2 linked regions of the Breoghania sp. L-A4 genome follow. The protein of the gene in region 1 interacts with the protein of each later gene in a pairwise test. Links are inferred from orthologs where the notes say so. Each region holds a gene or a part of one and is shown on either strand. Other genes may lie near its edges. The genes, in order: D1F64_RS11175 and D1F64_RS07515.

Region 1 (3,116 bases):
CATCCACGAACGCGTGCTGCGTGTAGGCGGCCCATTGCGGTGCCGCATCGCGCTTGAGGCGGTCGAAAAGCTGCATGAAACGGAGAAAACCTAGTTCGCGAGCGCGGAGGCTTCGGCGGGCTTGATCTCCACCGACTCACCGCAACCGCAGGCCGAGACCTGGTTGGGATTGGAGAAGGTGAAGCCCGAGGACAGCGTGGTGACCTCGAAGTCCATCACGGTGCCCAGAAGGAACAACACGGCGGTGGGGTCAACGTAGATCCGGACGCCCTTGTCCTCGACCACGTCGCCCGGCGCGTTCTCGTCGCGTACATAGTCCATCGTGTAGGACATGCCCGCGCACCCGGCGTTCTTCAGGCCAATGCGGACGCCGTACACCGGCTCGTCGGACGCGGCGATGATCTCGCGCACCCGTTCCGCCGCAGCGTCTGTCAGAGAAATAACCTGAAAGCCAACCATATTCGGACACCTGCTCGATTTGCCCGCCACAAGGGCGGATCGTGCGTTAATACCAGTCGAGTGCGACGCGCGCCTCATCCGACATGCGTGAGGGATCCCACGGCGGATCAAACACCATATCCACCGTCACCGGACCGACGCCCGGCACCGCGGAGACCGCGTCCTGCACCCAGCCCGGCATCTCGCCGGCCACCGGGCAGCCCGGAGCGGTCAGCGTCATGTCGATCGCGATGGAGCGATCATCCTCGATGTCGACCTTGTAGATCAGGCCGAGTTCGTAGATGTCGCAGGGAATTTCCGGATCGTAGACGCTCTTCAGCGCCGCGACGATATCGTCGGTCAGCTTCGCCAGTTCCTCGGGCGGCAGGGCGGAGCCTGTGCCAGTGATCTCGCTCTGGGTCGCACCGGTCTCGAAACCTGTCGAGGCCGGCTCCGGTTCCCGGACTGTCATGTCGTCGCTCATTGTCACGTCCCGTGCTTCGGCTCGCCTGTGATCCCATGATCGGTCAGGCGAAAAACTTCTGCGCCTTCTTCAAGGCTTCCACCAGCGCGTCGACCTCCTCCATCGTATTGTAGAGGCCGAAAGAGGCGCGGCAAGTGGAGGTCACTCCGTAGCGGCTCAGCAACGGCTGGGCGCAATGGGTTCCCGCGCGGACCGCGACACCGGAGCGATCGATGATCGTCGAGATGTCATGCGCGTGGGTTCCCTCGATCTCGAACGAGATGATAGCCCCCTTGCCGGGCGCCGTCCCGAAAATCCTCAAGCTGTTGATCTGCGACAACTGCTCGTGGGCGTACCGGCTCAACGCCGCCTCATGGGCGGCAATCCGGTCACGTCCCAGACCTTCCATATAGTCAAGGGCGGACGCCAATCCAATAGCCTGGACGATCGGCGGCGTGCCGGCCTCGAAACGGTGCGGCGGATCGTTGTAGGTCACCATGTCCTCGGTGACGTCGAGAATCATCTCGCCGCCGCCCTGGAACGGACGCATGGCGGCCAAACGCTCCTTCTTGGCGTAGAGCACGCCGATGCCCGTGGGCCCGTAGACCTTGTGGCCGGTGAAGACATAGAAATCGCAATCCATGTCCTGCACGTCGACCGGCATGTGCACGGCCGCCTGGCTGCCGTCGACCAGCACCGGAATGCCGCGGGCGTGCGCGATGCGGCAGACTTCCTTGACCGGAACCACCGTGCCCGTGACGTTGGACATCTGGGTGATGGCGACGATCTTGGTGCGGTCGTTGAGCAGCTTTTCGAACTCGTCGAGCTGGAACGAGCCGTCGTCGGCCACCGGAGACCAGCGCAGGACCGCGCCCTTGCGCTCGCGGTGGAAATGCCACGGCACGATGTTGGAGTGGTGCTCGAGGATCGAGATCACGATCTCGTCACCCTCGCCGATCGCCTCCTCGCCGAACCCGTAGGAGACGAGATTGATCGCCGCCGTGGTCGAGTTCGTGAAGACGATGTTGTCGGTGGAGGGGGCATTGAGGAAGGCGCGCACGGTCTCGCGCGCCGCCTCGTAGTTCTCGGTCGCCACGTTGGACAGATAGTGCAGGCCGCGATGCACGTTGGCGTATTCCTCGGAATACGCCTTCGAGATGCGGTCGATCACCGACTGCGGCTTCTGCGCCGAGGCGCCATTGTCGAGATAGACAAGCGGCTTGCCGTAGACCTGCGTGCTCAGGATCGGAAAATCCCGGCGCACGGCCTCGACGTCATAGGGCGTCAGATCCACCCGATCGGCAACATCGCTGTTCATACCGGCGTTCCCCGTCAGCACGCGAGCCAGGCCCGGGCGCGCTCCTCAAGATTGGCGACGATGTCGTCCTCGCCGATTTCCTCGATGGCTTCGGCGAGGAAGGCCAGCACCAGCATCGTGCGGGCCTCGGCTTCCGGAATGCCGCGCGCGCGCAGGTAAAACAGAAGATCCTCGTCGATCTGCCCGGACGTGGCGCCATGGGCGCACTGCACGTCATCGGCGAAGATCTCGAGCTCCGGCTTGTAGGCCATTTCGGCGTCGTCCGACAGCAGCAAGGACTGCGTCATCATCTGGCCGTCGGTCTTCTGGGCATGCGGATGCACGTTGATCCGGCCCTGGAAGACGCCCTTGGCATGACCGTCGATGACCGCCTTGAAATACTCGCGGCTGTCGCAATTGGGCACCGCGTGGTCGATGACCAGCGTGATGTCCGCATGCTGGTCACCGTTGATCAGCGTTGTGCCGCGCAGGCCGACGGTGGAATGCTCACCGGCGAAGGTGACGAAGGCCTGGCCGCGCGAGACGCGGCCGCCGGAGGTGAAGGTGAACTGGTTGAAGGTCACCTTTTCGCCCAGCAGCGTCAGGAACGAGCTGATGTGCAAGGCGTCGCGCGCCTCTTCCTGCAGCTTGACCCAGCCGATGTCCGCGCCGTTGGCGGCATAAAGCTCCACGGCGACGTTGGTCTGGTAACCGCTGCACTCGAAGCCCTCATAGGCATCGAGGAAGCGGACCTTGGCGCCCTCCCCCACATGCACCACGTGGCGCATGTAGGCGACCGCCGCCGGACCGGTGGTGACGTGCAGCAGCTCGATTGCCTTGTCGACCGTGACGCCGTCGGCGACCCGGATCAGCGCGCCGTCGCGCATGAACGCCGTGTTCAGGCCAACGGCGGGATCG
Region 2 (3,088 bases), 820 kb from region 1 along the record:
TCGTGTCTCTGGCGGCACCACCGTAATGCTCCGCGCGAGCGTTCCCGTGGCGGCGTTCGGGACAGACGATTGCCATGCCGCCACTGCCTTGTGCGACCATCATGGAGCGTAATTCCGGCGCGGGGATAAATAATAGATCAAATAAATAGCCAAATACTTTGTTGGCATGTCTGGTCTCATCGCAATATTTACCAAGTCGGTAAAGTTATCCCCAGTCACTCGCTTTCGTTTTATCACAGTTGTCCCAATTCCTGCTGCTGGCACGCGAACTGCCTGCATCGTCTCGGCAATTCGTGCGCTTGCCAGGGTGTCAACGGAGGTGAGGGATGACAGTCGATTGCGTGAGCCATCCAGACAATCATGGCTATGCCGGGCGCCTGGGCGCGGCGGTCTATGACCACGATGCCGCCAATTGCGGCTTCGTCGAGGCAGCCATCACGACCGTTTTCAATGTGACGCCGGAGGCGTTGCGCGCGCCGACCCGCTCCTGCGCCGAGGTCGCCCTTGCCCGTCAGGTGGCTATGTATGTCATGCACGTGGTCTTCGGCTGGTCGCTGACCAGCGTCGGACGGCACTTCGGCCGCGACCGCACCACCGCCGGACACGCGTGCCGGAGGGTCGAGGACCAGCGCGACGACCCGGCATTCGATGCCATGCTGACGGCGATCGAGCGGGCGGCCGCCGCCTGTCGCACGGCCGCGCGGGTGCGCTGGGAGTGGTCGCATTGAGCGCGCGGCGACGAAGTCCTAATCGGGCCGCGCCGGATCTCCGGCTTGGGCGGGCCACGCGGCGGCATGCGGTCCGGCTGCTGAAGGCGATGCTGCGCGGCCGGGAGAATGCCTGCTGCGGGGAGGCGGGGGACGACGGTGTGCAATCGGTGATGTGCGCCGGCTCACGGGTTTCCGTCCCCGCGGATGTCATCCGGATCCTGGTGTCCGAAGGCATTGTTGAGCGGTGGGATAACGCGGAGGCGGCCCGGAAGGGCATGATTGAAGGGCGCGCGACCCTGGCGGTTACCGGGCCGGGGCGGGCGTGGCTGCGGCGGGCCCTGAGTGAGGGGGAGGATCCGTTCCGCGCCCAGCATCAGGAGCGCGCGCGCTGCGCGCTCGATGGCGAAACGCAGGGCGCGCCGGCGGCGCATCGGCCGGTGACGATAAACCTGGCGGAAAGCCCGCTGTCGTGGCTTGCGCGGCGCAAGCGGCCCGATGGCCGCCCGTGGCTGTCATCGGCGCAGGTCGCCGCGGGCGAACGGTTGAGGGCGGATTTTACCCGCGGCGGCATGATGGCCCGGGTGACCACGGATTGGAGCGCGATCGGGCAGGGCGGACGGCGGCGGTCGGGCGGCGCGGGCGGCGGCGCCGATCTGACGGAGGCGGTGCTGGCCGCGCGCGCCCGGGTCCGCGCGGCGCTCGATCGCACCGGGCCGGGGCTGTCCGCGGTCCTCGTCGACGTGTGCTGTCATCTGAAGGGACTGGAGAGCGTGGAGCGGCAGCGCGGCTGGCCGGCGCGGTCAGCCAAGGTGATTCTGTCCATCGCGCTCGAGGGGCTTGCGGCGCACTACGGCTTCAGCGACGAGGCGACGGGACCGGCGCGTCATCGGCGTCAGGCCGCGGCGAGCGCGGCCTCGGCATCGGCGCGCACGCGCTGAATCATCGCGCTCAGTCCGTTGGAGCGCTGCGGCGTCAGATGGTCGCGCAGACCCAGCCGCTGGAACAGGGCCTCGGCGTCGGCCTGAAGAATTTCCCGGGCGTCGCAGCCGTCATACAGCGCCAGCAGGATCGCCACCAGACCGCGCACGATGTGGGCGTCGCTGTCGCCTTCGAACGTCAGCCGCGCCGGCGCGCCGGCTTGCGGCTCGACACGGGTGGCGAGCCACACCTGGGAAACGCAGCCGCGCACCTTGTTGGCGTCGGTGCGCAGGTTCTCCGGCAGCTCGGGCAGGTCCTTGCCCAGCTCGATCACATAGCGGTAGCGGTCTTCCCAGTCGTCCAGGAACTCGAAATTGTCGATGATCTCGTCAATTTTCGTCATGCGCGCCGATGTCTGCCTTGCGGATGGTTGTCGTGCCGGTGTCTGTCACGGACCGCGGGTGCGGAGCACGGCCTCGTCGCGGCCAGCGGAGATCCGCGCGTTCCAGGTTCCACATATAGGGTCCGGACGGCTTAGGCAAATCGGGGGAAACGGGATTTCATCGCCGGGGAGGAAGAAAAGGCGCCGCAAGCATAAAGGGCAGTGAAACGCTTGCGGCGCTGCGGCGGCATGAGCCGCCAAGTTCTCGCTCCTTTGCCAAGCCGCCAGTGCCCCGAGGGGCAGCGGACGGCGTCAACACGTGGGCGGGACGCGAAGCTGAATTCGTGATCGGGCAGGCGCGGCCGGGAAGAAACCCGGAATGCCAAGGGTTTGGTGGAGCCGAAGCCGGTCAGGCGCGGTGGTTCAGACCGGCTTGCGCAGCGGCGCCGGCACCGTCCATTCAGGCTGCAGGTCCGCCGGCGTCAGCGTGCCGTTTGCCGGGCCGTTTGACGGCCGCGCGGCCGTCGATCCGGTGAAAAGCTCGCGGTCGGACGGCCCCGAAGCCATGTCGCGGCTCGCGGAAACCGGCGTCCGATCGGTATTGTCGCCCGGCCCGAGATACTCGTAGACCATGCGCGCTCCGGTGCGGGCCTTGGCGGAGAAGATCTCCACGGCGGCGCCGCCGGTCTCACAGGTCATCGGGTTGCGTTCGCAGAACCTCGTCATGTCGACGTAGGCCTGCTGGGCCGCGCCGATGGCCTGCAGGGAGCTGATATCCGCTTCTTTTGATTGGGCTTTCGTCTCCGGGTCCGCCGGGATCAGCAAGACCACGAGTGACAACCAGAATGCCGTTCGCAGAATAAAAAACATGACACTACCCTTTGCGTTTTTCAAAGCATGGCACCACGCGTTTTCGCTGATGGCGGTGCTCGACTTCATGGCAACACTAGCAAGGGCGTTCAAACATCCCGTTCAACTGCGGCTGTCAATTTTCAGCATATTTGCCGCTTCTTTGAGACGAATTTGAGTGAAATTCGATTCAAATTTGAATCAAATTCGAAACCCGCCCCTGCGCGCA

The links.
Region 2: the proteins of D1F64_RS11175 (region 1) and D1F64_RS07515 interact in binary tests that used the Escherichia coli proteins (3 or more experiments, as listed by UniProt). The link is inferred for Breoghania sp. L-A4 from one-to-one orthologs.

Annotation. Positions count from the first base shown.
Region 1 is NZ_CP031841.1:2,429,399-2,432,514, reverse strand. The notes cover bases 93-2,888. They hold D1F64_RS11175 (cysteine desulfurase), read right to left. Parts: upstream 2,220-2,888; coding sequence 966-2,219; downstream 93-965. Other genes in these bases: sufD (Fe-S cluster assembly protein SufD), read right to left, coding at 2,234-2,888; D1F64_RS11180 (SUF system Fe-S cluster assembly protein), read right to left, coding at 506-922; D1F64_RS11185 (iron-sulfur cluster assembly accessory protein), read right to left, coding at 93-459. Also shown: more of D1F64_RS11185, read right to left, coding at 91-92; more of sufD, read right to left, coding at 2,889-3,116. UniProt on the Escherichia coli protein: Cysteine desulfurases mobilize the sulfur from L-cysteine to yield L-alanine, an essential step in sulfur metabolism for biosynthesis of a variety of sulfur-containing biomolecules.
Region 2 is NZ_CP031841.1:1,611,683-1,614,770, forward strand. The notes cover bases 318-3,085. They hold D1F64_RS07515 (SufE family protein), read right to left. Parts: upstream 2,032-3,085; coding sequence 1,603-2,031; downstream 318-1,602. Other genes in these bases: D1F64_RS07505 (helix-turn-helix domain-containing protein), read left to right, coding at 327-728; D1F64_RS07510 (DUF6456 domain-containing protein), read left to right, coding at 725-1,648; D1F64_RS07520 (DUF5330 domain-containing protein), read right to left, coding at 2,434-2,949; D1F64_RS23200 (hypothetical protein), read right to left, coding at 3,003-3,085. Also shown: D1F64_RS07500 (hypothetical protein), read right to left, coding at 1-21; more of D1F64_RS23200, read right to left, coding at 3,086-3,088. UniProt on the Escherichia coli protein: Participates in cysteine desulfuration mediated by SufS. Cysteine desulfuration mobilizes sulfur from L-cysteine to yield L-alanine and constitutes an essential step in sulfur metabolism for biosynthesis of a variety of sulfur-containing biomolecules.